DNA from 3 places in the Nissabacter sp. SGAir0207 genome. Region 1 is predicted to be linked to each of the others. Evidence: predicted binding sites of a transcription regulator. Region 1 holds the regulator's gene; each other region holds the start of a gene.
The links. The regulator PurR, encoded in region 1, represses purine synthesis genes. The targets are predictions, from matches to a motif close to CANGCAAACGTTTGCNTG.

Region 1 (10,039 bases):
GTTCCTGACGCTGGCTTTCCGCTATGAAGAGACGCGCAACCAGAGCTGGCTGCCCTATCTGGAGGCGTGGGCCGAGTGGGTGATGTATGAGATGCCGCGCACTGAGAAGGGCGGCCTGCAACATATCGTCTACAACAATGAGAACCACCAGCAGCTGTGGGATGACACCCTGATGATGAGCGTGCTGCCGCTGGCGAAGATTGGCAAGCTGCTCAATCGGCCGGAGTACGTGGAAGAGGCGAAATTCCAGTTCCTGACCCATGTCCAGTACCTGATGGATCGCCAGAGCGGCCTCTGGTTCCACGGCTGGACCTTTGAGGGCAACCACAACTTTGCGCAGGCACGCTGGGCGCGCGGCAATAGCTGGCTGACCGTCGCCATCCCGGACTTCCTGGAGATGGTGGATCTGCCCGAGCACGATGCCACCCGCCGCTTCCTGATCCAGGTGCTGGAGAGCCAGATCGCCGCGCTGCAACAGTATCAGGATGCCTCCGGCCTGTGGCACACCCTGCTGGATGACCCGAACTCCTATCTGGAAGCCTCTGCCACCGCTGGCTTTGCCTACGGCATTATGAAGGCGGTGCGCAAGCGCTACGTTGGCAAGCAGTATGCGGAGATGGGGCTGCGCGCCGCACAGGGGGTGGTGCGCCACATCAACGATCAGGGCGAGCTGACCCAAGTCTCCTTTGGCACCGCGATGGGCAATGACCTCGACTTCTATCGCGAGATCCCGCTGACTTCCATGCCCTATGGGCAGGCGATGGCGATCCTCTGCCTCTCCGAGTATCTGCGCGTCTATCTCTAAGCGGCGTACAGGCGAAAAAAAACCGGCCCCTGGCCGGTTTTTTCATGTTTAGCGCGGTACCCGCAGCCCGCCCTCGACGCCGTGCGGGCTGAACAGCACCTGCCAGAGCTGGATATCGCGCGCGCGGAAGGCCCCCGCACAGGCATTCAGGTAGTAGGTGAACATCCGGTAGAAGCGGTCGGAGTAGTTCTCCGCCAGTTGCGGCCACGCCTTGATGAAACGCTCATGCCAGGCCATCAGCGTGCGATCGTAATCCGCGCCGAAGTTGTGCCAATCCTCCATCACAAACTGCCCCTCGCTGGCTTGGGCAATATGCTTGACCGACGGCAGGCAGCCGTTGGGGAAGATATATTTGTCGATCCAGGGATCGACATGCATGTCCGTTTTATTCGAGCCAATGGTGTGCAGCAAGAACAGGCCATCTGGCCGCAGGTTGCGCGCCACCACGTCAAAGTAGGTCTGGTAATTTTTCGGCCCGACGTGCTCAAACATCCCGACGGAGACGATGCGATCGAACTGCTGGTCCAGATCGCGGTAGTCCTGCAACAGGATAGTGACGTCCAGCCCCTCACAGCGCTGTTGGGCCAGCTTCTGCTGCTCGGCGGAGATGGTGACACCGGTCACGGAGACGCCGTAGTGACGGGCGGCGAAGGCGGACAGCCCACCCCAGCCACAGCCGATATCCAGCAGCGACATGCCGGGCTTCAGTTGCAGCTTCTCACAGATCATGCGCAATTTGTGCTCCTGTGCCTGCTCAAGCGTTTCCGCCTCTTTCCAGTAGCCACAGGAGTACTGCATGTAGGGGTCAAGCATCAGGGTAAAGAGATCGTTGCCAAGGTCGTAGTGCTCCTTGCCGACGATCCAGGCACGCTTTTTGGATTGCAGGTTGGTCAGGCGGGCGGCAGCGATGCGCAGGGTATCTTTCAGGTGGTGGGGCAGCTTGTGCTCCAGACCGGCGGCCACCACGCGCTGGAAGAAGATGTCGAGCCGCTCGCACTCCCACCAGCCATCCATGTAGCTTTCGCCAAGGCCCAGTGAGCCTTCCTGCAATACGCGCTTAAAAAAATCGGGGTTATTGATGGTGATATCGAAGGGCCGGGAGCCATTGATTTCGATATCCGCCTGGCTGAGCATCTCATGGGCAATGCGATACCACTGGTTATCCTGAATGCTCAAATCTTCTATACACGATGAACTCATAGCTTCTCCATCACCTTTTCTTCTGACTTATGACCTGCAAGGAAAAGCATAGACAATTTGCAGGCGTATACGAGAACCCGCGGGGTGACCCGCCGTATCTGATATTCGACTATGTACAGAGGAAAGTGGGACGAATCCCGGTGGCCCAGGGGCAGGGCAGCGGGGCATCATCCCTGACAAAATGCGCGCACTCCTCGCGCACCAAGACTTGATAAAAGTTTTGTAAAGCCGTTGTTTTTATCGACTGAAAAAGAGTATAGGCGCGCCAGAAACGATACTCAATAGTCAATCCCTTCTGGCGCAAAGAATAATCAAGCGATTATTCAATAAGGCAATTATGCCGTTTGGTTAGTATGCCGCTCCTGACGGATGGCCGCCTGCGCCGGCGCATTACGCTGGAGCAGGTAGCCCGCCAACGCCAGGCCCACGGTGCTCAGCATCACACTGACGGTTGCCATCAGCGGCTGGCTGATAAAGGCCGACACCACCAGACTGGCGACGAAGCAGAGTCCCAGTTGCAGGGCGTTCTGCAGGGCCGCGGCCTTGCCGGTGCTTTGTGGGAAGGGCAGCAGCGCGTTAGCCACAATTATGGGATAGAGTGCGCCATTTGCCAAAGCCATCACACAAAATGGCACCAGCAGCAGCGCCAGCCCCGGCGTGGCGAGCCAGGCCAGCAGGAACAGCGCGATGATGCTCAGGCCATAGCCAGCCAGCAGCCACGGCACCAGCACCTTGCCATCACGGCGGCTAACCACGTAGCGGCAGCCAAACCCACCAATCAGGAAGGCAAAGGTCTGTGGCACGTAGCTCAGGCCGATGGCATCCGCGCCATAGCCCATGGCGTGCAAGATGAAGGGCGAGCCGGTCAGCCAGGCGAAGAAGCCTGCCGAGCAGGCGGCATACATCAGCACGTTGCCGCTAAAGACGCGGGAGCCGAGCAGCGCCAGCATCCCTACCTTGGGGGCCGGGTGATCAGTGCCCGGCCGGTTGGCAGGCTGGAGCCGCAGCGTTGGCACCAGCAGCAGCAGGGTGATGGCGAGCAGCGCCAGGAAGATGGCGCGCCAGCCAAAGTGGTTCAGCAGCCAGGCACCCAGCAGCGGGGCCAGCGCCGGTGACAGCGCCACCAGCGGCATAATGGTGGCAAACACCCGTTTCGCCTGCTCGCCCGTGCAGCGTTCCACCACCAGCGCCTGCCAGCTTACGGCCGCCGAACAGACCCCCACCGCCTGCACAAAGCGCATCAGCCAGAGCTGGCGCGCATCCTGCACCCACAGCATCCCGGCGCAGCCGACGGCAAACATCAACAGCCCCAGCACCAGCACGGGCTTGCGGCCGATGCGGTCAGAGAGCGGCCCCCAGATCAGCTGGGCGCAGGCGAAACCGGCCAAAAACAGGCTCAGGCTGGCGCTGATGGCATTGGGCGTCAGCGAAAGATCCGCCTGCATCTGGGCGAAGGCCGGCAGGTACATGTCAGTGGCCAAAAAGCCAAGCACGCTCAGTCCGGCCAGATAGAGCATGAAAAGAGGGGAGTGGGTCATAGCAAATCCCTATGGTTTGTTAGCAGGTGATAAGAAAAACGCATAGCGGTGTGCACTCTACTGGAGCAGCCGGGGCATTGTGAAACGTTAAAATTTGCGCCATGCTGTGAAAAATTTTGCAAGCAGAAACAGGGGGGCCGCGCCATGTGGTCAGAATATTCGCTGGAGGTGGTGGACGCCGTGGCGCGTACCGGCAGCTTTAGCGCGGCAGCGCAGGAGCTGCACCGGGTGCCCTCGGCAGTCAGTTACACCGTGCGCCAGCTGGAACAGTGGCTGGCGGTGGAACTGTTTGAGCGCCGCCACCGTGATGTAGCAATTACCGAAGCCGGGCAGGTTTTTATTGAGGAGGCGCGCGGTGTTATCAAAAAAATGCAGGCCGCGCGTCGCCAGTGCCAACAGGCGGCCAATGGCTGGCGTGGGCAGCTCAATCTGGCGGTGGATCGGGTGGTGCGTGCGGATCGCACCCGGCAGCTAGTGCTCGATTTCTACCGCGAGTTTCCCGATATGGAGCTGCTGATCTCGCCGGAGGTGTTTAACGGCGTCTGGGATGCGCTGGCGGATGGACGGGTGGATGCAGCGATTGGGGCCACCCGCGCCGTGCCGGTGGGCGGCAGCTACCGCTTCCGCGACATGGGCTTTCTGCCGTGGCGCTGTGTGGTGAGCCGTACCCATCCGCTGGCACAACTGCCCGGCCCGTTGGCGGATGAGCAGTTACGCCCGTGGCCAGCCCTCTGTCTGGAGGACACCTCCCGCACCCTGCCGAAGCGCGATACCTGGACGCTGGATAACCAACGGCGGCTGGTGGCACCAGACTGGACCAGCGCGCTGGATTGCCTGCTGGCTGGCCTGTGCGTGGGGATGATTCCGGCGCACATGGCGCAACCGCTGATCGATCGTGGAGAGTTGGTGCTGCTGACGCTGGCGCAACCCTTCCCGGACAGCGCCTGTTGCCTGACCTGGGATCAGGCGCGCGCCTCGCCGGCGCTCAGCTGGCTGCTGGATTATCTGGGGGACAGCGAAACCTTGAACCGGGAGTGGTTGCGTGGGGAGTAAAAAACGGGGCGCATGGCCCCGGCTGGCCGATTAACGGCGGTAGTCGCGGTAGGGGCCATCGGCCACGGAGCGACGCTCCACCAGTTTCGGGCGCACTTCAATGGTCTGCGGGTCTTCACGCTTGCTGGTGATGCGATCCAACAGCATGGCAAAAGCGCTCTCGCCAAGGCGCTCTTTCGGCTGGTGGATGGTGGTCAGCGCCGGGGTAAAGTAGCGCGCGTTACGCACGTTGTCATAGCCAATCACCGAGATGTCTTGCGGCACGCGCAGGCCCATCTCGTCGGCGGCGCAGATGGCGCCCATCGCCATGATGTCGCCGCCGCAGAACACCGCCGTTGGGCGCTGCTTCTGCACCAAAATCTGCTGCATCGCCTTGTAGCCGGACTCCGGCTCAAAATCACCCTGTACCACCCACTCCGGGCGCACAGTAATATTCGCCTCCTCCATCGCCTTCAGGAAACCCTGATGGCGGCCGCCGCCGGTGTTGCGTGACAGCTGGCCGGGGATGATGCCGATGTCGCGGTGGCCGCGCTCGATCAGGTAACGGCCTGCGATGTAGCCGCCCTCAAAGGCGTTATCAATGATGGAGTCGGTAAAGTCGCTGCGTGCTGAACCCCAGTCCATCACCACCATCGGGATGTTGCGGTACTCCTCGAGCATACCGATCAGCTGATCCGGGTACTCAGAGCACATCACCAGCAGGCCGTCGACGCGCTTTTGCGCCAGCATCGCCAGGTAAGCCTGCTGCTTGTCGAGGTTATTGTGGGAGTTGCAGAGGATCAGGGTATAGCCCTTGCTGTAGCAACTGTTCTCCACGGACTCAATCACCTCAGCGAAGTAGGGGGCCTCACTGGAGGTCGCCAGCAACCCGATGGATTTGGTGTGGTTGACTTTCAGGCTGCGCGCCACGGCGCTTGGGGAGTAGTGCAACTCCTTGATGGCGGCCCAGACCGCCGCCTTCGTCTCTTCAGCGACGAAACGTGTTTTGTTGATAACGTGTGACACGGTGGTGGTGGACACGCCAGCACGTTTGGCGACATCTTTAATCGTGGCCATGGGAAAAGTGACTCCTGAAAGTACGTGTTACAGCACGTAACTATAATGTTAATCGTTTGCCTGCGTTTATTCTTCTGCCCACCGTAAGAGATGCAGTGAATTCTAGGGGGAGAGGACGGTCATCTTCGCTGGGGAGCGGTGGGGCATTGCAGCCGTGGCCGGGTACGCAGTGTGTAAACCGCGAATTTTCCCCTATTCTTGCGCAAAGGGGAAGCAGAAAATTATCCCGTTGCGCATCACAACGCGATAGGCATTGCCTGCCATAATGTGAGAATATGGGAACTCATACAAACATTGTGGTTTTGTGTGCGTTATTCAGGAGAACACATGGATACCAATTTGAAACTGTCGCTATGCACCACCGTGGCAGCGCTCACCGTGATCATTGCCTTTAGCTTTACCGCTGTTTTGGGCTAACCCGCCTGCACCAGAAACAAAAAAGACGCCCTTGGGCGTCTTTTTTGTTTCGCGGTGGTCAGCGTACGGTCTTGGGGGTCATCACGCGGCGGGCGCCGACGTAATGGTCTTGCCAGTAGTCATTGTCCAGATAGCTGATGCGGATGTCCTCGCCGGTGCGCGGCGACTGGATAAATTTGCCATCGCCGAGATAGACGCCAACATGGTCGGCCGCGCCACGGTTGGCGATGCGGAAGAAGACCAGATCGCCGCTCTCCAGCTCGCCACGTTTGACCGGTGCGGCATCACGCAGGTGGTACATCTCGTTGGCGGTGCGTGGCAGGCGGATCTTCATCACATCTTTATAGGCGTAATAGACCAGTCCGCTGCAATCGAAACCGGTGGTGGGGGAGGTGCCGCCCCAGCGGTAGGGCTTGCCTACCTGCTTCATCAGCTTGGTCATCGCCGTTTGCTTGGCTTTCTGGTAGCGCTTTTTATGCGCCGGGCTGAGTGCCAGCGGGCCGCTCTCCACGGCCTTGGCCTCGTGGCCGGGCAGGCGCTGGCGGCCATAGCCTTTTTTGTAGCCCTTTTTCGGCGGCGTCACCTTGACCAGGTGGGTGGAGGCGGTTTTGCGCGTTTTACCGCTTTTGGTCGTGACCTTGACCACCTGAGCCTTATCGCGGCTGGTGGCTTTTTTCTTTACGCTGGTTTTCACCGGCTTGCGCTTTTTACGGTCATCCGTCCTGGCCTCACTGGCATGGCCCTTGCGGGGGTCGGCCGACGTGCGCGCATGGGGCGACGCATGCGCCAGATTCATACAGAGCTGAGTAAAAAGCAAAACGAAAAGCGTAACGAGTAAACGCATGGCAACGCTACCAAAAGTGTCCGACAAACATCCATGGAGGCCCAGTATTACTGAAACCTGCCGCACAAAAAAGCATGAAACCCCCTGATTCTAATTCATATTGTCAGAAAAAGTTAATAGCTTTTTTCATTAGTGAAAACCAGGGGGGGGATATGCTGCTTTTATCCGCAACTCAAGCGGTTAGCGGCCTGGCGGCACAGTGAGGCAACGCGTTTTTCCGATAAACCTCATCGTTCAGATCTGTTACTGTTAACATATGTTTAATTATTGTTAGCAGTCAGGCCGACGAATTTAGGGCGTGTAAGAAAACCCTGCAAAAAATGGTGTTTTCATCCCGTTGCCGCCCTCGTTACAATAGGCCACTGCTGATTTGATGTGACGCGTAATAGCCAGCCAATGGCTTGAGGAAGCAAGACAATGACGACAATTGAAAAGATCCAGGCCCAGATCGCGGAAAACCCGATCCTGCTGTACATGAAAGGCTCTCCGAAGCTGCCAAGCTGCGGCTTCTCCGCTCAGGCGGTACAGGCGCTGTCCGCGTGCGGTGAGCGTTTTGCCTATGTGGACATTCTGCAGAACCCGGACATCCGTGCCGAGCTGCCGAAGTACGCCAACTGGCCGACCTTCCCGCAGCTGTGGGTGGATGGCGAACTGGTTGGCGGTTGTGACATCGTGCTAGAGATGTACCAGCGCGGCGAACTGCAACAGCTGATTAAAGAGACCGCCGAGAAGCACCGTTCCCAGGAAGAGCAACAGTAATCCGGGCGCGGGGGCAACCTCAGTGGCAATGAAAACGGGCGACCCTAGGGTCGCCCGTTTTGTTTTACTCGTCGGCTTCTGGCGTTGCCAGCGGCCAGCCACCCAGCCGTTTCCAGCGGTTGACCAGCTCACAGAACAGCAGTGCCGTCTGCTCAGTGTCATACAGCGCGGAGTGCGCCTGGGCGCTGTCAAAGGGGATGCCGGCGGTGATGCAGGCTTTCGCCAGCACCGTCTGCCCGAGCACCAGCCCGCTCAGCGCCGCGGTATCAAAGGTGGCGAAGGGGTGGAAAGGGTTGCGCTTGAGGCTGGCGCGCTCGGCGGCCGCCATCAGGAAGCTGTGATCAAAGTTGGCATTGTGCGCCACAATAATCGCCCGGTTGCAGTTCTGCTCCTTCATGCCCTTGCGCACCATCTTGAAGATGGCGTGCAGCGCCTCATACTCACTCACCGCGCCACGCAGCGGGTTGTGCGGATCGATGCCGTTGAAGGCCAGCGCCTCCGGTTGCAGCACCGCCCCCTCAAACGGGGCGACATGGAAGTGCAGCGCCTCATCACGCGTCAGCCAGCCGTCGTCGTCCATGCGCAACGTCACGGCGGCGATCTCCAGCAGGGCATCGGTACGGGCGTTAAAGCCAGCGGTTTCAACATCAATCACCACGGGATAGAACCCGCGGAAGCGGCCACTCAGGGCGTTGGGATCACTTTTATCAGCCATCAGTTTCTTATCAGGTTCGAATTCAGCGCGCATTATGGCAAATTTTCGCGGCCGATGCAGGGGAAGGGCAATACGCAGGAGAAGACGGGCGACGGCGTGCCGCGCCCGTAGGATCAGGGAAGCTATCAGTTGCCGAGGCCTTTGCCAGCGTGGCTGTTTTCAATCAGCTCAATCTTGTAGCCATCCGGGTCTTCCACAAAGGCGATCACGGTGGTGCCGCCCTTGACCGGGCCAGCTTCACGGGTCACATTGCCGCCAGCATTGCGGATCTGGTCACAGGTTGCTGCGACATCATCCACGCCCAGCGCGATGTGGCCGTAGGCCGTCCCCATGTCGTAGCTCTCGACGCCCCAGTTGTAGGTCAGTTCAATCACTGCGCCTTCGCTCTCTTCGGTATAGCCGACGAACGCCAGGGAGTATTTGTATTCGGTATTTTCACTGGAACGCAGCAGACGCATGCCTAATACCTTGGTGTAGAAGTCGATGGAGCGTTGCAGGTCACCGACGCGAAGCATGGTATGGAGTAAGCGCATAAAGTCCTCTGATAACAGGTTGGCACGCGGCGAGGTGTTCGCCGCATGGATAAAAACAGTTAAGTATAGCCTTCGCAGGCGAATAAATTCAATGTGATGCAGATAGTCACAGCGTTGGGTAGTCGGTGTAGCCCTCACGGCCACCGCCATAGAAGGTCTCTGGCTGCGGTGGGTTGAGCGGCGCCTGCTGGGCAAAGCGCGCCACCAGATCCGGGTTGGCGATGTAGTCGCGGCCAAAGGCGGCGGCATCAACGTAACCGGCGTCAATCAACTGTTCCGCCTTCTGCTGCGTATAGCCGCCGGCCCCGATGATCACCCCCTGATAGCGGGCGCGAATCGCCTTGCGCAACGCCTCCGAATAGGGGCGGCCGCCGACCCAGTCCGGCTCGGAGATGTGCAGGTAGGCCAGTTGGCGGGCGCTCAGTTGCTCCACCAGCGTCAGCGCGTCCTGCTCCTCCTGCTCGCCATTGCCCATGCCAGCGACGGCACCGACCGGCGAAATGCGGATGCCAACGCGGTCAGCCCCCAGCTCGGCCACCACGCTCTCCACGACTTCCAGCGTCAGGCGCAGGCGGTTCTCGACACTGCCACCATACTGATCATCCCGCAGGTTGGACTCCGGCGACTGGAATTGGTGCAGCAGGTAGCCGTGGGCAGCGTGGATCTCCACATAGTCAAACCCGGCTTCCCGCGCATGGATGGCGGCCTGGCGGAATTGTGCCACCACCTCGGCGATCTCGGCCACGGTCAGGGCGCGCGGCGGCGAGCAGGGAACGCGCGTCAGGTTGCCCTGTTCATCCCGGATCGTGGTGCGGGTGTCGGCGGTCTGTGCCGAGGGGGCGACCGGCGACTGCTGGCCCGGTTGCAGCGAGGTGTGGGAGATGCGGCCAACGTGCCACATTTGCAGGGCGATGTGGCCGCCGCGCGCGTGGACGGCGTCCGTGATCTGGCGCCAGGCGGCCACCTGCTCAGGGGAGTGGATGCCCGGCGCGCCGGCGTAACCCTTGCCCTGCAGGGAGATTTGCGTCGCCTCGCTAATAATCAGCCCGGCGCTGGCGCGCTGGCTGTAGTACTCGCCCATCAGGGCAGTCGGCAAATCGCCCGGCTCCTGGCTACGCA
Region 2 (10,039 bases), 1.5 Mb from region 1:
TCCAGACGCTTCACCGCTGGCCAGTACTTGTTCTCCTGCGTGGCGGCGCTGGGGAATACCGCCCGCTCGCGGCTGTAGGGGTGTTGCCACTCCACCAGCAGCTCCGCTTGGGTGTGCGGCGCGTTGACCAGCGGGTTGTCATCCTGCGGCCACTCACCAGCCGCCACGCGGCCAATCTCGGCGCGGATCGCCAGCATCGCCTCGATAAAGCGATCCAGCTCGGCCTTGCCCTCGGACTCGGTCGGCTCCACCATCAGGGTGCCCGCCACCGGGAAGGACATGGTTGGCGCATGGAAACCGTAATCAATCAGGCGCTTGGCGATATCCATCTCGCTGATGCCGGTTTGCTCCTTCAGCGGGCGGATGTCGAGGATGCACTCGTGCGCCACCCGGCCGTCGCGGCCGGTGTAGAGCACCGGGAAAGCCCCCTGAAGGCGTGTCGCAATGTAGTTGGCACTCAGGATCGCCACCTGGCTGGCGCGCTTCAACCCCTCCGCGCCCATCATGCGGATATACATCCAGCTGATCGGCAGGATGGAGGCGCTGCCAAACGGCGCGGCGGAGACTGCCCCGTTCTGCGTCAGCACGCCGTCAATCGCCACCACGCTGTGGCCGGGCACGAACGGTGCCAGATGCGCCTTCACGCCAATCGGCCCCATGCCCGGCCCGCCGCCGCCGTGCGGGATGCAGAAGGTTTTATGCAGGTTGAGGTGTGAAACATCCGCGCCGATGTAGCCCGGCGTGGTGATGCCTACCTGCGCGTTCATGTTCGCGCCGTCGAGGTAGACCTGCCCGCCATACTGGTGGACGATCTGGCACACCTCGCGGATGGTCTCCTCATAGACGCCGTGGGTCGAGGGGTAGGTCACCATGATGCAGGAGAGGCGATCGCCCGCCTGCGCCGCCTTCTCGCGCAGGTCATTCAGGTCGATGTTGCCGCGTTTGTCGCAAGCTACCACCACCACCTCCATGCCCGCCATCTGCGCCGACGCCGGGTTAGTGCCGTGGGCGGAGCTGGGGATCAGGCAGAGGGTACGGTGGCCCTGCTGGCGGCTCTCATGGTAGTGGCGGATCGCCAGCAGCCCGGCATATTCGCCCTGTGCGCCGGAGTTCGGCTGCATACAGATGGCGTCATAGCCGGTGAGCTGCGCCAGCCACTGGGAGAGCTGGCCGATCATCTGCTGGTAACCGGCGGCCTGCTCCGGCGGGCAGAAGGGGTGCAGGTCGGCGAACTCCGGCCAGGTGATTGGGATCATCTCGGCGGCGGCGTTCAGCTTCATGGTGCAGGAGCCGAGCGGGATCATCGCCTGATTGAGCGCCAGATCGCGCTTCTCCAGCCGGTGCATGTAGCGCATCATCTCGGTTTCGCTGTGGTAGCGGTTGAACACCGGATGGGTGAGGATCGGCGTCTGGCGGCGCAGCGCCTCAGGGATCGAGGTGCTCTCCAGCGCGACCGCCCGATCCAGCGCCTCAATCTCCAGCCCATGCCCCTCGCCCAGCAGCACCGCGAACAGCGCCAGCACCTCCTCGCCGGTGGTGGCCTCATCCAGCGTGATGCCGACCGCGCCGTGGATGTCGGTGCGCAAGTTGATGCCGAAGCTGAGCGCGCGCGCCAGTACCGCCGCCTTGTCCGGCACCTCGACGGTCAGGGTGTCAAACCAGCTGGCGTGGCGCAGCGTCAGGCCGCCCTGCCGCAGACCAGCGGCGAGGATGTCGGTCAGGCGGTGGATGCGCGTGGCGATGCGCTTTAGCCCCTCTGGCCCGTGGTACACCGCGTAGAGGCTGGCGATGTTCGCCAGCAGCACCTGCGAGGTGCAGATGTTGGAGTTGGCCTTCTCACGGCGGATATGCTGCTCGCGGGTCTGCATCGCCATGCGCAGCGCGGTGTTGCCCGCCGCGTCACGGGAGACGCCGATGATGCGCCCCGGCATCGCGCGCTTGAACTCGTCACGGCAGGTGAAGAAGGCGGCGTGCGGGCCGCCGTAGCCCATCGGCACGCCAAAACGCTGGGCGGAGCCGAACACGATGTCCGCCCCCTGGCTGCCCGGCGCGGTCAGCAGCACCAGCGCCATGATGTCAGCCGCCACCGCGCTGATGACGCCGCGCGCTTTCAGCGCCGCCAGCAGCGCGCCGTAGTCATGCAGCTCGCCGGTGGTGCCAGCCTGTTGCAGCAGCACACCGAACACCCCCTCATGCTCCAGCGCCCGCTCGGCGCGGTCGATGATCAGCTCAAAACCAAAGGTCGCGGCGCGGGTTCGCACCACGTCCAGCGTCTGCGGGTGGATATCCTCGGCGACAAAGAAACGGTTGGCCTGCTTCAGCTTGCTGACGCGCTTGGCCATCGCCATCGCCTCGGCGGCGGCGGTTGCCTCATCCAGCAGCGAAGCGGAGGCGAGATCCAGCCCGGCCAGATCCTGCGATAGCTGCTGGAAGTTGAGCAGCGCCTCCAGCCGCCCCTGCGACACCTCAGGCTGGTAGGGGGTGTAGGCGGTGTACCAGCCGGGATTCTCCAGCATGTTGCGCAGGATCACCGGCGGCGTCAGCACCGCGCTGTAGCCCATGCCGATGTAGCTGCGGTGGCGCTGGTTGCGGGCGGCGATCGCTTTCAGCTCTGCCAGCGCCTGATGCTCGGTCGCCGATTCGCCCACCGCTGGCGGCCCCGGCAACTGGATGTCGGCCGGTACGATCTGCTGGATCAGCGCCTCCAGCGAGGCCGCGCCCACGGCGTCGAGCATCTGCTGCTGCTGGCGCGCGTCCGGGCCGATATGGCGTTCAACAAAGGCATCACGGTGTTCAAGTTGGCTAAGCGTCTGGGTCATTGCTACAGATTCCTGAAGTCATGCATGGGGGTCTGGGGGGTGGCGCAGCGGCCCGGCGCGTGGCCGGGCCGTGGGGATCACTCGGCGATGCTGGCCTGATAGCCAGCGGCGTCCAGCAGGTTTTCCAGGCCAGCGTCATCGGCGGCCTTGATTTTGCAGATCCAACCTGCGGCATAGGGCTGCTCGTTGATCAGCTCTGGCGAGTCATTCAACTCTTCGTTCACTTCGACAATCTCACCGGCAATCGGCGCGTAGATGTCTGAGGCGGCCTTCACCGACTCCGCCACCGCACACTCTTCATTGGCCTGCAACTGGCGGCCCACCGCCGGCAGGTCAATGAACACCATGTCACCCAGCAGCCCCTGCGCGTGCTCGGTGATGCCGATGCAGTAGATGCCATTGCCTTCGTCACGCACCCACTCATGGGATGCGGCGTATTTCAGTTCTGTTGGTACATTGCTCATCGCCACCCTCTCTCTTTGTTATCCGTCACTGGGCGACCGGCTTGCCGGCGCGCACAAAGACAGGTTTTGTTACCCGCACCGGCATTTCGCGGTTGCGGATCTCCACAATGGCCTGCTCGCCGATACCGGCTGGCACCCGCGCCAGCGCGATGCTGAAGCCCAGCGTTGGCGAGAAGCTGCCGCTGGTGATCACCCCCTGCTGCGGGCTGCCAGCGGCATCGGTGAAGCAGACGGTCTGGCCGCCACGCAATACGCCCTTCTCGGTCATCATCAGCCCGACCAGCTGGTCAGTGCCCAGCTCGCCCTGACGCACCAGCGCCTCGCGGCCAATGAAATCACGATCCTCCGGCTGCCACGCGATAGTCCAGCCCATGTTGGCTGCCAGCGGCGAGACGCCCTCATCCATCTCCTGCCCGTAGAGGTTCATGCCCGCCTCCAGCCGCAGGGTGTCACGCGCGCCAAGGCCAGCGGGCTTGATGCCCGCCGCCAGCAGACGCTGCCAGAACTCTGCCGCCTGCGCGTTCGGCAGGGCGATCTCATAGCCCGCCTCGCCGGTGTAGCCGGTGGTGGCGATAAACAGGTCACCTGCCTGCACGCTGAAGAAGGGTTTCATGCCCGCCACCGCCTGACGCTGCTCCGCGCTCAGCAGGGTGGCGGCGCGCTCCTGCGCCTGCGGCCCCTGCACCGCGATCAGTGCCAGATCGTCACGCTCGGTGAGCGTGATGCCATACTCCTGGCCGTGGCGGCTGATCCACGCCAAATCTTTCTCACGGGTCGCGGAGTTGACCACCAGCCGGAAGTGATCCTCCGCCAGAAAGTAGACAATCAGGTCATCAATAACGCCGCCGGAAGCGTTCAGCATGGCGCTGTAGAGCGCCTTGCCCGGCTGGGTCAGGCGGCCAACGTCATTGGCCAGTAGGTAGCGCAGGAAGTCGCGCACGCGCGCGCCCGTGAGATCGACAATCGTCATGTGGGAGACGTCAAACATGCCAGCGTCATGGCGCACCGCGTGGTGCTCCTCCAGCTGCGAGCCGTAGTGCAACGGCATCATCCAGCCATGAAAGTCCACCATGCGCGCGCCGCACGCGAGGTGTTGCTCATACAACGGGGTCTGCTTCGCCATGTTTCCCTCTCCAAGGTTTGCGTCTGCCGGTGGTGGTTTTTTACGCCATCCACTGGGCAAGTATAGCGACGCAAACGTTAACCTTTTGGTGAAGTTATCACCGTTCCCAACGCCTTTCCATAAGCTGAAATAGGCCTTGCCGCGTTGGCACCAGAAGGGTGCGACCAAAGTCTGTAGCAGATTCCGCTAAAAAACTGCGCCCCGTGGCACATAATTAACAATAAGCACAGACAATGTACGAGATTATGTAACAAAAACGGCCAACGCTGGGAAAACCCGCCGTGCCAGAAAAGCGCTTCGGATAATAATAAGTAATGCGAAACAGTAGGTGGAATTAGAATAATTCAAACGAGCGCGGGCCTGCCCTGTTTTGGGGCATGGCGGAGGGAAAGAAAGAGAAAGGGCGGCAGAGTGCCGCCCCGAGGATCAGGCTGGCGGGTTGAGCCAGTCAGGCAGATCGTTGAGGCCCATCGCCTGACGCACCAGACGCGGCTTGACGCCCGGCAGGCTGTCCGCCAGCGTCAAGCCGATGTCGCGCAACAGTTTTTTCGCCGGGTTCTGGCCAGCGAACAGGTCGCGGAAACCCTGCATCCCCGCCAGCATCAGCGCGGCGCTGTGCTTGCGGCGGCGCTCATAGCGCTTGAGGTAGAGGTGCTGGCCGAAATCCTTGCCCTCATGTTGCAGGCGGCGGATCTCTGCGGCCAGCTCGGCGGCATCCATAAAGCCGAGGTTGACGCCCTGCCCGGCCAGTGGGTGGACGGTGTGGGCGGCGTCACCCACCAGCGCCAGCCGGTGACCGGCAAAGCTGCGGGCGTAGCGGCCGGTCAGCGCGAAGCTCTGGCGCTCGCTCTCCAACTGGCAGAGGCCGAGGCGCATGTCGAAATGCAGCGCCAGTTCGCGGTTGAACGCCGCCTCATCCAGCTCAATCAGCCGGGTCGCCTCCGCCGGTGGCACCGACCAGACAATGGAGCAGAGGTGTGGATCGGAGAACGGCAGGAAGGCCAGAATGCCGTCGCCGTGGAACGCCTGCCGCGCCACACCGTGGTGCGGCTCAGAGGTGCGGATGGTGGCGACCAGCGCGCTGTGGCCGTAGTCCCAGAAGGTGAGCGGGATGTCAGCGTGGCGGCGCAGCCAGGAGTTGGCACCGTCCGCGCCAACCACCAGCCGGGCGGTCAGCATCCGGCCATCCTCCAGGTTGATGAACGCCTCATTCTCGCCCCACGCCACGCTTTTAAGCTGCGCCGGGGCCATCAGCGTCACTTCCGGCAGGCTGGCGGCGCGCTGCCACAGCGCCTGCTGGATCACCGGGTTCTCGATGATGTGACCCAGATGGGCGTGGCCGTAGTCGTCAGCGCGGAAGGCGATGCTGCCGAAGCTGTCGCGATCCCACACTTCCATACCGGCGTAGGGGCTGGCGCGGCGCGCCACGATCTCATCCCAGACGCCGATATGCCGCAGCAGGCGCTCGCTGGCGGCGTTGATTGCCGAGACGCGCACCGAGTGCTGCGCCGGTAGCGGCGAAGGCTCCGCCGCCCGGTGCTCCAATACCGCAATGCGCAGGCCGGTGCCGTGCAGGCCACATGCCAGCGCCAGCCCGACCATGCCGCCACCGGCGATGACCACATCAAAAGATTGCATAATTAGTTTCCTGTTGGCCTCAGCGCGCCACCCATCCCAGGGTACGGCGGGCAAAGGCGTCACGCAGCAGTGGGGTCTGTTCCATTGCCATCAGGCCGAGGTTACGCCCCACGGCGAGTGGCGCATAACGGTTGGCGAAAAGGTGAATCAGGCCATCCGTCACACCGACGGTGGCCTGCTGGTCTGGCTGGCGGCGTGCCTGATAGGCGCTCAGCACTGCCCAACTGCCGGGGTCTTGCCCGCGCGCGGCGGCGTCGGCCAGCGTCTCCGCCAGCGTCATTACGTCACGCAGGCCGAGGTTAAAGCCCTGCCCGGCAATCGGGTGCAGCGTCTGGGCGGCGTTGCCAGCCAGCGCCAGCCGGTGGCTGATGTGGCTGTGGGCGGCGCGCAGTTGCAGCGGGTAGCAGTCACGCTTGCCGACCTGGAGGATCTTGCCGAGCCGCCAGCCGAAGGCCTGTTGCAGGCGCGCGCTGAACTCGGCGTCATCCCAGCCACGCACCGCCGCCTGCTGGTCACGCGGGTGGCACCACACCAGCGAACTGCGCCCCTGCGACATCGGCAGCAGCGCCAGCGGCCCGTGCTCGGTGAAGCGCTCAAAGGCGCGCCCTTGGTGCGGCAGCGCGGTGGTGACGTTGGCGATGGCCGCCACCTGCGGGTAGTCGCTCACCTGCCACTCCACGCCACAGGCTTTCGCCAGCGCCGAGTGGGAGCCATCCGCCGCCACCAGCAGGCTGGCGGTCAGCGTCTCGCCGCTCTCCAGCGTCACGCTGGCGTGGTCGGCGCTGCGGGTCACCTCCACCACTTTCGCCGGGCAGTGCAGCCGCACGCCGGGCGCCTTGCGCAGCAGGTCAAACAGCCGTCGGCCAGCGTCATGCAGCTCCAGCACGTTGCCCAGCTCGGTGACGTTGAAATCGCGGGCGTGCAGGTTCACAAACCCGGCATGGCCGCGATCGCTGACGTGGACGTGGGTAATCGGGGTAGCGAGGTCGCGCAGCGCTGGCCAGATGCCGATACGCGCCAGTTGCTGGCAGGTGCCCTGCGCCAACGCCAGCGCCCGGGAGTCAAAACCGGGGTGGCGGCGATCCTCGGGACGCATCGCCTCGATCAGATCCACCGGCAGCCTGCCGCCGCTCAGCGCCGACACCGCCAGCGCCAGCGTGGCCCCGACCATGCCGCCGCCTACAATAATGATGCTCATTGCCGTGCCGCCGCCATCAATGCCTCAATCTCATCCGCCTCTTTTACCACGCCGCCGGTGAGGATCTCATTGCCCTCCTCGGTGATCAGGATGTCATCCTCGATGCGCACGCCAATGCCGCGGTACTCGGCCGGTACGTCGGCATCCGGCGCGATATACAGCCCCGGCTCGACGGTCAGCACCATGCCCGGCTCCAGCACCCGGTCACGATCGACGCCGTAACGGCCGACGTCATGCACGTCCAGCCCCAGCCAGTGCGACAGGCCATGCATAAAGAACGGGCGGTGCGCCTGCTCCGCCAGCAACTGGTCGGTTTCGCCATGCAGGATGCCGAGCGCCACCAGCCCCTCGATCATCACCCGTACCACCTGCTCGGTGACGTCACGGATGCTGGTGCCGGGGCGGAACAGTGCCAGCGCGCGGTACTCGGCAGCCAGCACCAGATCATAGATAGCGCGTTGCGCCGGGCTGAAGCGGCCATTGACCGGGAAGGTGCGGGTGATGTCGCCAGCGTAGCCCTGTAGCTCGCAGCCAGCGTCAATCAGCACCAGATCGCCCGCCTGCATCTCGCTCTCATTTTCGGTGTAGTGCAGGATGCAGGCGTTGTCGCCGCTGCCGACGATGGTGTTGTAGGAGGGGTAACGCGCGCCGTGGCGGGTGAACTCGTGGTGGATCTCCGCCTCCAGCTGGTATTCGAACATGCCGGGACGGCACTGCTGCATCGCCCGCGTGTGGGCCTGCGCGGTGATCTGGCCAGCGCGGCGCATGATCTCCAGCTCCTCGGCGGACTTGAACAGGCGCATCTCATGCAGCCACGGCCGCCAGTCCGTCAGGGTGGCGGGGGCGATCAGGTTCTGGCGTGCGCCCTTGCGTAATTTATCCAGCGCGCCGAACACAATGGCATCGGCGTAGGCGTGCTGCCCCTGCGCATGGTAGACCACGTCCAGCCCGTTGAGCAGCAGGTGCAGCTGATCGCCAATCTCCGGGAACGGCAAGGCGCGATCCACCCCGAGCCGGGCGGGGGCCGCCTCCTGCCCAAGCCGACGGCCAAACCAGATCTCGGCCGTCAGGTCGCGCACCCGGTTGAACAGCACGCTGTGGTTGTGCGTCTCGTCGCTTTTGATCAGGATCAGTACCGCTTCCGGCTCGTTGAAGCCGGTGAGATACCAGAAGTCGCTGTCCTGACGGTACGGGTAGTCGCTGTCGGCGCTGCGGACAGCTTCCGGGGCGGCAAAAATGAGGGCCGCACTGGCCGGCGCCATCTTCGCCAAAAGCGCCTGGCGGCGGTTCTGATACTCCTGTTGGGTCATTACCTTCTCCTGAAAGTCTGTTAACGGCGCACTGCCCGCCGCTTAGTGCAGCGTCGGCTTGCGCACTTCCGGCGCGGTCGGGCCTTGCTGGCCAAACTCAGAGTGGCAGAGGATCGCCGCGACGCGCACGTACTCCACCACCTCCTCCAGCGACTGCTCCAGCTCCTCTTGGTCCTCATCCTCATCGTAGCCAAGCTGGGCGATGTTGCGCAGGTCATCGATCGCCTCGCCCACTTCATCCTTCACCTGGTTGAGCTTCGGCTGCACCATGCCCAGACCCAGCAGGAAGTGGTTGACCCAGCCGGCCAGTGCGTCAGCGCGGTCAAACACGCTGGCGTCATCATCTGGCATCAGCATCCGGAACTGGAAGCCATCATCCTCCAGCGACTCGCGGGTCGCCTGATGCAGCGCCTGCAACGGCGCGCTCAGCGCCTGCGGGAAGGCGATGCCCTCGTTGGTCAGATCATGCACCAGCGTCTGCCAGCTGGCATCGTGGTTGCCGCCACACAGCAGGCCGCTGATCAGGCCGTGCATCTCGGCGGCCGTCAGGGCGACGGCCTGCTGGCGCAGCGCCTGATTGATGGTGTCATAGGTGGGGTAGCTATTATTTATCGACATACGTATTGGTCATCGTTGGCAGGATAAGTTCATGGTATGCTACCACCAAGATCCGTCGCTGTACCAGATTCGCAAATGCCCGGTTAAGGGTTGATTCTCCCTGACAGCTTAGTAGAGTAAGCTCTCTAACATGGGGAACCCCCTGAAGAAAAGGGGGTTGTATCTTGGTATTGAGGTATATATAGTGGCGCCCGCTTTGACCGGTGCGGTAAGCGGACGCGGAAATTGAGCAGGAAGGTGGCATGGCTGCACAACCGGTAGACATTCAAATTTTTGGCCGTTCATTACGGGTGAACTGCCCGCCAGAGCAACAGGATGCATTGAATCTGGCCGCAGAAGATCTGAACCAACGGTTGCAAGATCTTAAAGTTCGCACTAGAGTCACAAATACGGAACAGCTAGTTTTCATCGCGGCATTGAACGTTTGTCACGAACTGGCGCAAGAGCGCTTGAAAACCCGTGACTATGCCGCCAATATGGAACAACGTATCCGGATGCTGCAACAGACCATCGAACAGGCGTTGCTGGAGCAAGGTCGTATCTCTGAACGTCAGGGCGCGCCCTTCGAATGAGCCAACCAGGTTAATTCGAAAAAATGATCACTTAAGCAGTTGATTTCTCTTGGTTAGGCCAGTAAAGTCAGCAGCGAGTTAAAAATTTCTCTGAGATGTTTGTCAGCGGGCCAGTCCCCTGAGCCGATATTTCATACCACAAGAATGTGGCGCTCCGTTGCCCGTGAGCATGCTCGGTCCGTCCGAGAAGCCTTAAGGTTACGACGCTACGTTCACCTTGAACCAAGGGTTCAAGGGTTACAGCCTGCGGCGGCATCTCGGAGATTCCCTTCTTTATTTGGCAGCGGTTTACCCTGT
Region 3 (10,039 bases), 170 kb from region 1:
GGTAGTGGCGGGCATAGTGGTTGAACACCTTGGGATCGTCCGCCCAGTGCTCATTGAACTGGGAGGGGAACTCCACGAAGTCGCGCGCGGTGTTGGTGCCGGAGAGCGACACATACTGCTGGGCGGCGAAGATGCCGTGCAGCGCGTGGCCGAACTCGTGGAACATGGTGATCACGTCATCCCAAGCCAGCAACGCTGGCTGTCCCTCCGCCGGTTTGGGGAAGTTGGCGACGTTGTAGACCACTGGCCGGGTACCGAGCAGCGTTGACTGGTCAACAAAGTTGCTCATCCACGCGCCGCCGCTCTTGTTGTCGCGCTTGAAGTAGTCGGTGTAGAACAGCGCCAGCGACTTGCCCTTCTTGTCGAACACCTCATACACCTTGACGTCCGGGTGGTAGACCGGCAGATCCGGGCGCGCCTTGAAGGTGATGCCATAGAGCAGCGTGGCGGCATAGAACACGCCATCCTCCAGCACGTTATCCAGCTCAAAGTAGGGTTTGATCTGGCTCTCATCCAGATCATATTTGGCCTTGCGCACCTGTTCGGCATAGTGCTGCCAGTCCCATGCCTCCAGCGTCATGTCCGGCTGCTGGCTCGCCATCTGCGCCTGAATATCCTGCGCCTCGCGTTTCACCCGGTCGGTGGCGGCTGGCACGATGTTGTGCATGAACGCCAGCGCCGCCTCCGGGGTTTTCGCCATCTGGTCCTGCAATTTCCACGCGGCATAGGTCGGGAAGCCGAGCAGCTTCGCCTGCTGGCTGCGCACCTGCGCCAGCCGGGCGATCAGCAATCGGGTGTCGTTGGCATCGCCCCGCTCCGCGCGGTTCCAGGAGGCCTCAAACAGCGCCTGCCGGGTGGCGCGATCCTCCAGCGACTGCAACGCCGGCTGTTGGGTGGTGTTTTGCAGCACCAGTACCCACTGACCCTCCAGGTTACGCGCCTTGGCCGCCTCCGCTGCCGCGGCCAGCTCCGCCTCGCTCAGCCCCGCCAGTTGCGCGGGGTCAGTCAACGCCAGCGCCCCGGCCTTGGTCGCCGCCAACAGCCGCTGGGTGAAGCGGGTGCTGAGGGTGGCCGCCTCCTGATTAAGCTGCTTGAGCTGCGCCTTGTCCGCATCGGAGAGTTGCGCGCCCGCCAGCACGAAGGATTGGCGCGTTACCTCCAGCAGGCGCAAATCCTCCGGCGCCAGCGACAGGCTCTCCCGCTGCTGGTAGAGGGTGTCGATGCGCTGGAACAGCGCGCTGTTGAGTTTGATGGTGTCATCCAGCGCCGCCAGCTGGGGCGAGATCTCCTCGTCCAGCGTTTGCAGGGCGTCACTGGTGTTGGCGGAGGTCATGGCGCTGAACACATTGTTCACCCGCCGCAGCAGTACGCCGCTGCGCTCCAGCGCCACCAGCGTGTTGTCGAAGGTGGGCGCGTCCGGGTTGCTGGCAATCTTCTCCACCTCCTCGGTTTTCTGGCGGATGCCCTCCAGCAGCGCCGGGCGGAAGTCGCCCTCTTTGATCTTGTCAAACAGCGGCGCTTCCATCGGCAACGTGCTGGCGCTGAAGAACGGATTCTCCAGCCGTTGCAGCACGGCGGTGGGCGACGAGGGGCTGGGCTGGTCGGTTGGCATGGCGGGCTCCTGTGGTGTGCTGGGGGCCGCCCCGGCCGGCAAGGCGCTGGTTCCCCAGCTTACCGCCAGCGCCAGCAGCGCCAGCCGGAAGCGGGAAACGGGACGGCAGAAGGTGGATGACAGCCGACGGCGCGGCAGATGGATAGATGGCCTGGACATGCGGATGACGCCTCCCTGTGGGCCGGCCACGCGCCGGCTAAGCTGCTGATTCACGACCCCCTGAGCATAGGCGGCATTGCCCCGGTCGGCAAAATGGCGTGCTGTTTTTTGCGAGGCATTACCCAGTAATCGTGGGCGGCGTGGGCGCGCCGGACTGGTAGCAGGCGATGATCTCACCGGCGATGGCGACGGCGATCTCCGCCGGCAGTTTGCCCGTCACGTCCGGCAGCCCGACCGGGCAGCGCATCCGCTGCAACTGCGCCGCGCTGAACCCCTTGCCGCTGAGGCGGTAGTCAAAGCGCTTGCGCTTGGTGGCCGAGCCAATCAGGCCGAAGTAGCGGAAATCGCCGCGCCGCAAAATCTGTTCGCTGAGCGCCAGATCGAGCTGGTGGTCATGGGTCAGCACCACGATGTAGCTCTCCGGCGGCAGCAGCCGCACCTCATCCAGCGGCTCCTCCGCCACCCGCTGCTCCACGCCGGGCAGCGGCGGCGGGAATTCCGCCGCGCGCCCATCGATCCAGCGGATGCGGCACGGCAGGGTCGCGAGGATCGACACCAGCGCGCGGCCCACGTGCCCGGCTCCAAACACCGCCACCAGCGGCTGGGGGCGCAGCAGTGGCTCAAACAGCAGTGTGGCACTGCCGCCGCAGCACTGCCCGAGCCGCGCCCCGAGCGGGAAGCGCTCGAGCCGGCTCTCCGCCTGCCCGGCCTGCAACAGCTCGCGCGCAATGGCGATGGCGCGGAACTCCAGATTGCCGCCGCCAATGGTGTGGTAGTGGCGTTCCGCCGTGATCAGCATCTTGCTGCCGCTATCACGCGGCGTGGAGCCAAGATGCTCCGCCACCGTCACCAGCACGCAGGATTCGCCGCGCCGTTGCAGTTCGCTTAGGGTGGTGATCCACTCATCGTGTCGCATCGGCTGGCTCCCCTTCCGTGACGTTGTCACGCTGCTGTTGCATCGCCATCACGCCCATCAGTACCCGCTCTGGCGTGGCCGGGGCATCCACTGGCGGCTGGTGGCGGTAATCAGCCACCGAGGCGACCGCATCCTTCAGCGCGCACCAGACGGCGATGCCGAGCATAAAGGGCGGTTCGCCGACCGCCTTGGAGTGGAACACCGTCTCCTCCGGGTTTTTGCGGTTCTCCACCAGCCGGACGCGCAGATCCGCCGGTACATCGCCCATTGCCGGAATTTTGTAGCTGGCCGGGCCGCGCGTCAGCAACTGCCCCTGTTCGCCCCACACCAGCTCTTCACAAGTGAGCCAGCCCATGCCCTGCACAAAGCCGCCCTCCACCTGGCCGATGTCTATCGCCGGGTTAAGCGAGTCGCCGACGTCATGCAGCAGGTCGGCGCGCAGCAGCCGGTACTCGCCGGTCAGGGTGTCAATCACCACTTCGGCACAGGCCATGCCGTAGCTGTAGTAGTAGAACGGGTGACCAGCGGCCTTGCTGCGGTCGTAGAAGATTTTTGGCGTGCGGTAGTAGCCGGTGCTGGCCAGCGATACCTGATGGAAGTGCGCCAGCCGCGCCACCTCGGCGAAGCTGTAGTAGTGGCCTTTGGCGCACACCACGCCGTTGCGGAACACAATCTCCGCCTCTTGCGCCTGATGGATCGCCATCAGCATCGTCACCAGCCGCTGCTTGATGGTCTCGGCGGCATTCTGCGCCGCCTTGCCGTTGAGATCGGTGCCGGAGGAGGCGGCGGTCGGCGAGGTGTTCGGCACCTTGCCGGTGTCAGTCGCCGTCACCTGGATGGTGCTGATATCTACCTGGAACACCTCGGCCACCACCTGCGCCACCTTGGTGTTCAGCCCTTGCCCCATCTCCGTGCCGCCGTGGTTGAGCTGGATGCTGCCATCGGTGTAGACCAGCACCAGCGCCCCGCCCTGATTGAGGAAACTGGCAGTGAAGGAGATGCCGAACTTGACCGGCGTCAGCGCCAGCCCGCGCTTGAGCACCGGGCTGACGGCGTTGAAGGCGCTGATCTCGGCGCGGCGCGCGGCATAGCCAGCGCTGAGCGCCAGCTCATCGGTCATCTCATGCAGCAGGTTCTGCTCCACGGTCTGGTAGTAGGGCGTGACGTCGCGCCCCGGCCCGCCGTAGTAGTTGGTGCGGCGCACCGCCAGCGGGTCGAGGCCGGTTTCGCGCGCGAGGTGATCCATGATGTTCTCAATCGCCAGCATCCCCTGTGGGCCGCCAAAGCCACGGTAGGCGGTGTTGGAGGCGAGGTGGGTTTTGCAGCGGTGGCCGGTGATGGTGACGTCGCCCAGATAGTAGGCGTTGTCGGCGTGGAACATCGCCCGATCCACGATCGAGCCGGAGAGGTCGAGCGAGTAGCCGCAGTTGGCGGCCAACTCAATTTCGATGCCGTGGATCAGGCCACGGTCGTCAAAGCCCACCTCATAGCGCACATAGAACGGGTGGCGTTTGCCGGTCATTAGCATGTCATCCTCACGCGCCAGCCGCATCTTGGCGGGCCGGCCGGTGAGCCGCGCCGCCAGCGCCGCGTGGCAGGCGGTGGCGGCGGCCTGCGTCTCCTTGCCACCGAAGCCGCCGCCCATCCGCCGCATGTCAATCACCACTTTGTGCATCGGCAGGTTGAGCACCGAGCCGACCAGTTTCTGCACCTCGGTCGGGTTCTGGGTCGAGCTATAGACCAGCACGCTGCCATCCTCGCCCGGCATCACCGAGGCGATCTGCGTCTCCAGGTAGAAGTGCTCCTGCCCACCAATGTGCAGCTCACCGCTCAGGCGACGTGGCGCGGCGGCCAGCGCCGCCGCCGAGTCACCGCGCCGGTGCTGGTGGCTCTCCTCCACCAGATGCCCCTGCGCCAGCGCCTGCCGGACGTCAAAAATCGCCGGCAGCGCGCGGTACTCAACAACCGCCGCCGCGGCGGCCTGCCGCGCCACCTGCGGATCCTCTGCCGCCACCACCAGCACCACCTGGCCGAGGTACTCCACCTTGCCCTCGGCATAGAGCGGATCGCCGTGGGTCAGCGGCGCGATGTCATTGTCGCCCGGCACATCCTCGGCGGTGAAGACCCGCACCACGCCGGGGAAGGCGTAGCACGGCGTCACGTCGATGCGCACAATCTCGGCGTGCGCCATCTCGCTCAGCCGCGGCGCAAGGTGCAACTGGTGGGGAAACTCCGGGCGGTCATCGATGTAGACCGCCTCGCCGGTGACGTGCTTCTCGGCGCTCTCATGCTTGTGGCTGCGCCCGACGCCACGGTTCAGATCGGCGCGGAAGCGCGCCTCCATCTCCTGCTGGCTCATCGCCGGTTTGATTTTAGACATAGTCAGTCACCGTGATTGGCTGCTGGGGCGCAGCGAGTTCGAAGAAGTAACGGCGCAGCAAATTTTGCGCCACCTGCAACCGGTAGCCACTGCCAGCGCGGAAATCGCTGATCGGGGTGAAGTCCTGCGCCAGCGCGCGGCAGGCCAGCTCGACGGTCGCGGCCCGCCACGGCTGCCCCACCAGCGCCTGTTCGGCGGCGCGCGCCCGTGCCGGGGTGGCGGCCATGCCGCCGTAGGCCAGCCGCGCGCCCTGCACCATGCCCTCGCGGATGTCGAGGCAGAGGGCGGCGCACACCGTGGAGATGTCATCCTCCAGCCGTTTCGAGACTTTATAGACGCGCAGTGCTGGCGGGTGCGCGGCGGGCGGCAGTGGGATCTCGATGCGTTCAATGAATTCGCCGGGTTGCAGCGCGGTCTGGCGGTAGCCAAGGAAGAACGCCTCCAGCGGCAATACGCGTGCCACCGCCCCACGCCGCAGGTGCAGCGACGCGCCGAGCGCCAGCAGCACCGGGGCGGCATCGCCAATCGGTGAGGCGTTCGCCAGACTGCCGCCAAGGGTGCCAAGGTTGCGGATCTGCTGTGAGGCGAAGCGCCCAAGCAGCGCGGCGAAGGCCGGGAAGTGGCCCGCCAGCGCTGGCTGGCAATCAGTGAGCGACGCGGCCGCGCCCAGAGAGAGGTGGGTGGCTGAGCAGCTAATGGCGCGCAGTTCCGCCACCTGCCCCAGCGCAATCAAGCGCGGAAAACGCCGGTTGCGCTGGGTGATCTCCAGCACCAGATCGGTGCCGCCCGCCACCAGCCGCGCTTCCGGGTCAGCCTGATAGGCGGCGGCCAGCGCCGCCAGCGAGGTGGGCATGTCGCAGCGCGCCGCACTTGATGCCAGCTCGCGAGCGGGCTGAGCGGCCAGCGCCTGCAATTGCGCCAGCGTCTGCGCCTCCGCGCGGTCAAACTGATCCTCCAGCGCCCGCTGGGCCGGGCGCATCGCGCGCTCGGCGGCGTCAGCAATCGGCCGGTAGCCGGTGCAGCGGCAGAGGTTGCCCGCCAGTGCTTCCTTCGGTTCGCCCCCCTGCTTTTGCAGCGCAAACAGCGACATCACAAAACCCGGCGTACAGAAGCCGCACTGGGAGGCGTGGCAATCGACCATCGCCTGCTGCACCGGGTGCAGGCGGTCACGCTGCTTCAAGTCCTCCACGGTGATCAGTTGCTTGCCATCCAGCGCGGACATCAGCGTCATGCAGGCGTTGGCGGTGCGGTAGCGCAGCCGGTCGCCCGCCGGTTCCGCCAGCACCACGGTACAGGCACCACAGTCGCCGGAGGCGCAGCCCTCTTTGGTGCCGCAGCGCTGCTGGCTGCGGCGCAGCCAGGTCAGCACCGTGGTGTTGGGGTCCAGCTGCTCGGTATGCAGGCGTTGGTTTAGCAGGAATTGAATCATGGTGGCGATCCTCGGCACGGTGCGCCGCCTGTGCGGCGCTTACCTAGTAAGCATGGCTGACCATTTGATTTGTACAACTGGTCAAATAATGCTGATTAACTAAGCAAGTTCAGTGCCAGAATCGCCGGTACTAGGAGGCCGTGGTGGGCAGGCAGCCGCGCAGCACCAGTTCGGTCACTTCGCGGATGATGTGCTCCTGGGTGGCGGGAGCCGCGTCGGTGTCGTGGTACATGTGTTTCACCTGCACCGCGAAGTCGGCGTAGTACTGGGTGATCGCCCAGATGTGCATGATGAACAGCCGCGCATCCAGCGGGCGTAGCGCCCCCTGCGCAATCCACTGGTTGATCAGCTGCTCCTTGCGCAGGATGTTCTCGCGCGCCTGCGGCCAGTACTTTTCCAGATAGTGGCCGCCCGCCAGCACCTCGCTGGTGAAGATGCGCGACAGCGCTGGCTGGGTGAAGGAGAAGTGCAGCTTGTTGCGGATGTAGCGGCTGAGCACCGCCTGCGGCTCGGTCAGGGCGTCGTCGAAGCGGATGATCTCCGCCCAGGCCGCCAGCACCCGTTGCAGCAGCTCCTCATACAGCTCCTCCTTGCCCTGGATGTAGTAGTGGAGCTGGGTCTTTTTCATTCCGGCGCGCTGGGCGATGGCTTGGGTGGTCGCCCCGGCAAAGCCCTTCTCACTGAATTCGCTGATGGCCGCGTGGCGGATCGCCTCCAGCATCTGCTCGCGCCGCCCACGGCCATTGGTTTCACTGTTCATTGGTGGTGCGTGATCCCTGCAAGTTGCCTCATGGTGGGGCGAACCGGCTGCGCACCCCTGCCGGCAGTGTAGCGGGGATTATTCACCGGCGCGATAGACCGGCGCGCCATTCACCCAGGTGGCGTGAATGTTGCGATCATCACCGAGCGTCATCAGCACAAACAGTTTCTCCGCCAGGGTGCCGCTGTTGGCGGCGCGCAGCCGTTGCAGCGGCGTCGCCTGGCTGTCGAGCACCACGAAATCCGCCTCCTTGCCCGGCTCGAAGTTCCCGATCTTCTCCTCCAGATGCAGGGCGCGTGCGCCGCCCAGCGTGGCGTGGTAGAACGCCTCAAAGGCCGACAGCCGGTACTGCTGCAACTGCCCCACCTTGTACGCCTCCCCCAGCGTCGAGAGGATGCTGAAGGTGGTGCCCGCGCCGATATCACTGCCGATGCCCACCCGCACCTGCATTTCCCACGCCTTTTTCAGCCGGAACAGCCCACTGCCGAGGAACAGGTTGGAGGTGGGACAGAAAGCAATCGAGGAGCCAGTGTGCGCCATGCAGGCCCACTCATGCTCATCCAGATGCAGGCAGTGGGCAAACACGCTCTTTTTGCCGGTCAGCCCGTAGTCATGGTAGACGCCGAGGTAGTGGGCATGATCCGGGTAGAGCGCGCGCACCCACGCCACTTCATCACTGTTCTCACTGAGGTGGGTGTGCACCCAGGTATCCGGGAACTCCTCGCGCAGCCGGCGCACGGCGGTCAGCAACTCCGGGGAAGAGGTCGGCACAAAGCGTGGCGTCAGGGCGTAGCCAAGCCGCCCGCGCCCATGCCAGCGGCGGATCAGTTCACGCGTCTGCTGGTAACTGGTGTCGGCATCCTCCAGCAACCCCTCCGGCGCGTTGCGATCCATCATCACCTTGCCAGCGATCAGGCGCATCTGGTGGGCGTCCGCCTCGGTAAACAGCGCCTCCACCGACTGCGGGTGGACGGTGCCGAACACCAGCGCGGTGGTGGTGCCATTCGCCAGCAATTGGCGGATGAAGAAGCGCGACATCTCCGCCGAGTGCGTTGGGCAGTGGTACTGCGCCTCCGTTGGGAAGGTGTAGCTCTTCAGCCACTCCAGCAACTGCTCGCCATAGGCCCCGACCATCTCGGTCTGCGGGTAGTGGATGTGGGTGTCGATAAAACCGGGCACAATCAGTTTCCCGCGGTAATCCTCCACCGGCGTGCCGGCTGGCAGCCGCGCCTGCGCCGCCTGCCACGGGCCGAGCCAGACAATCCGCCCCTCCTCCAGCAGCAGCGCGCCATCCTCGATATAGCGCACCCGGTCAGCGATCTCTTCGGGTCGGCTGGCGCAGCCGGTCAGGTCAAAAAAGTTGCCGCGAATGGCGCGGGTGACAGTCTGGTTCATGATGACGCCCTTCTTGTTGTTATGGTCATGGTTGAGTATGGTTCATCTTTCCCCAGCAAGCGTTATGCCACCTCCGCCCTTCTCTTTTCATCTCATTGAAAAACAAGCTTTAACTGCCTGAACGCCGGTGCGGCCGGAGGCACTTTTCAGACAAGCTGGGCAATGGATGGGAATCAACCATAAACGCAACCGTTTGCAATTTGGCGCGGGCCGCGCTGCCCGCTTAATGCTGCACCATCAGTGAGCAAGGATGAGAAATTAAGATTTTGGCGGAGGCTAAAATTTTTTCGGCATAATCCGACACATTTTTACTGCCGTCCGTTGGCGGTGGCGCATCTCTTGCTGGCCGGCTTTCTGGTGGAAAAATAAAGCTCTGCCGCGGGCTGGCCGGGGCGCAGTATGGGCGGCGGTGCACCGGTTGACGCAAAAGGCGGATCGGCTATGCTCAAGGCTCTTTTTTACCCTTCCACTCTATAAAAGGCGGTGCTATGTCCGGTGAACGCAAGGCGTGGTTAGCGGGGTGGCGGCAATGAGAGGCCGAGTGTCCGGGGAGTTGGCCCTGCCGCTGCTGGTTGCCGGTGCCTTTTTTATGGAAAACCTCGACGCCACGGTGATCGTCACCGCGCTGCCGCAGATGGCACAGGCGTTCGGCGTGCGGGCGGTTGACCTGAACATTGGCGTCTCCGCCTATATCCTGACGCTGACGGTGTTTATTCCCGCCAGCGGCTGGATCGCCAACCGCTTTGGCGCGCGCCGGGTGTTCAGCTGTGCGCTGCTGCTGTTTACCTTCGCTTCGATCCTGTGCGCCCTGAGCGCCAGCCTGATGACCTTTACCGCCGCCCGCATGGTGCAGGGCTTCGCCGGCGCGCTGATGGTGCCGGTCGGCCGGCTGGTGGTGCTGCGCAATACGCCAAAGTCAGGGCTGATCCGCGCCATCGCCACCATCACCTGGCCGGGGCTGGTGGCACCGATACTGGGGCCAGCGGTCGGCGGCTTCTTTACCACCTACGCCTCCTGGCACTGGATCTTCCTGCTCAATGTGCCGCTCGGGCTGGTGGCATTCTGGCTGAGCCTGCGGCTGGTGCCCAACGAGGCGGGCGATCGCTCGGTGCCCTTTGATGTGCGCGGCTTTATGCTGTGCGGGCTGGCCTGCTTTGGGCTGATGTTTGGGCTGGATCTCTTCAACCACGCTGCCGAGCGGCTGTGGCTGCCGGTGGCCTGTCTGGCGGGCAGTGCGTTGCTGGGAGTACTGGCGGTGCGCCACGCCCGTAGCGCGCCCTTCCCGCTGCTCGATCTGTGGGCGCTGCGGTTGAAAAGTTACGCTGTCACACTGTACGGCGGCACCCTGTTCCGCATCGCGATTGGCGCGGTGCCCTTCCTGCTGCCGC

Region 2: a site for PurR is predicted at 4,474-4,491, ahead of gcvT (glycine cleavage system aminomethyltransferase GcvT). Genes of this name have one in related genera too.
Region 3: a site for PurR is predicted at 8,834-8,851, ahead of guaD (guanine deaminase). Genes of this name have one in related genera too.

Annotation. Positions count from the first base shown of each region.
Region 1 covers NZ_CP028035.1:2,157,210-2,167,248, reverse strand. Annotated here, with positions in the region: gene C1N62_RS09415 (glycoside hydrolase family 105 protein) at 1-805, shown strand, start outside; gene cfa (cyclopropane fatty acyl phospholipid synthase) at 854-2,005, opposite strand; gene punC (purine nucleoside transporter PunC) at 2,341-3,543, opposite strand; gene punR (DNA-binding transcriptional activator PunR) at 3,688-4,596, shown strand; gene purR (HTH-type transcriptional repressor PurR) at 4,627-5,652, opposite strand; gene C1N62_RS09390 (YnhF family membrane protein) at 5,980-6,069, shown strand; gene C1N62_RS09385 (C40 family peptidase) at 6,128-6,913, opposite strand; gene C1N62_RS09380 (Grx4 family monothiol glutaredoxin) at 7,331-7,672, shown strand; gene rnt (ribonuclease T) at 7,737-8,420, opposite strand; gene gloA (lactoylglutathione lyase) at 8,513-8,920, opposite strand; gene C1N62_RS09365 (alkene reductase) at 9,027-10,039, opposite strand, start outside.
Region 2 covers NZ_CP028035.1:662,608-672,646, reverse strand. Annotated here, with positions in the region: gene gcvP (aminomethyl-transferring glycine dehydrogenase) at 1-2,819, opposite strand, end outside; gene gcvH (glycine cleavage system protein GcvH) at 2,897-3,283, opposite strand; gene gcvT (glycine cleavage system aminomethyltransferase GcvT) at 3,309-4,406, opposite strand; gene ubiI (FAD-dependent 2-octaprenylphenol hydroxylase) at 4,833-6,044, opposite strand; gene ubiH (2-octaprenyl-6-methoxyphenyl hydroxylase) at 6,064-7,242, opposite strand; gene pepP (Xaa-Pro aminopeptidase) at 7,239-8,552, opposite strand; gene C1N62_RS02885 (YecA family protein) at 8,595-9,170, opposite strand; gene zapA (cell division protein ZapA) at 9,413-9,742, shown strand; RNA gene ssrS (6S RNA) at 9,827-10,010, shown strand.
Region 3 covers NZ_CP028035.1:1,984,182-1,994,220, forward strand. Annotated here, with positions in the region: gene dcp (peptidyl-dipeptidase Dcp) at 1-1,612, opposite strand, end outside; gene xdhC (xanthine dehydrogenase accessory protein XdhC) at 1,890-2,687, opposite strand; gene xdhB (xanthine dehydrogenase molybdopterin binding subunit) at 2,674-5,067, opposite strand; gene xdhA (xanthine dehydrogenase small subunit) at 5,060-6,496, opposite strand; gene C1N62_RS08580 (TetR family transcriptional regulator C-terminal domain-containing protein) at 6,627-7,256, opposite strand; gene guaD (guanine deaminase) at 7,335-8,651, opposite strand; gene C1N62_RS08590 (MFS transporter) at 9,181-10,039, shown strand, end outside.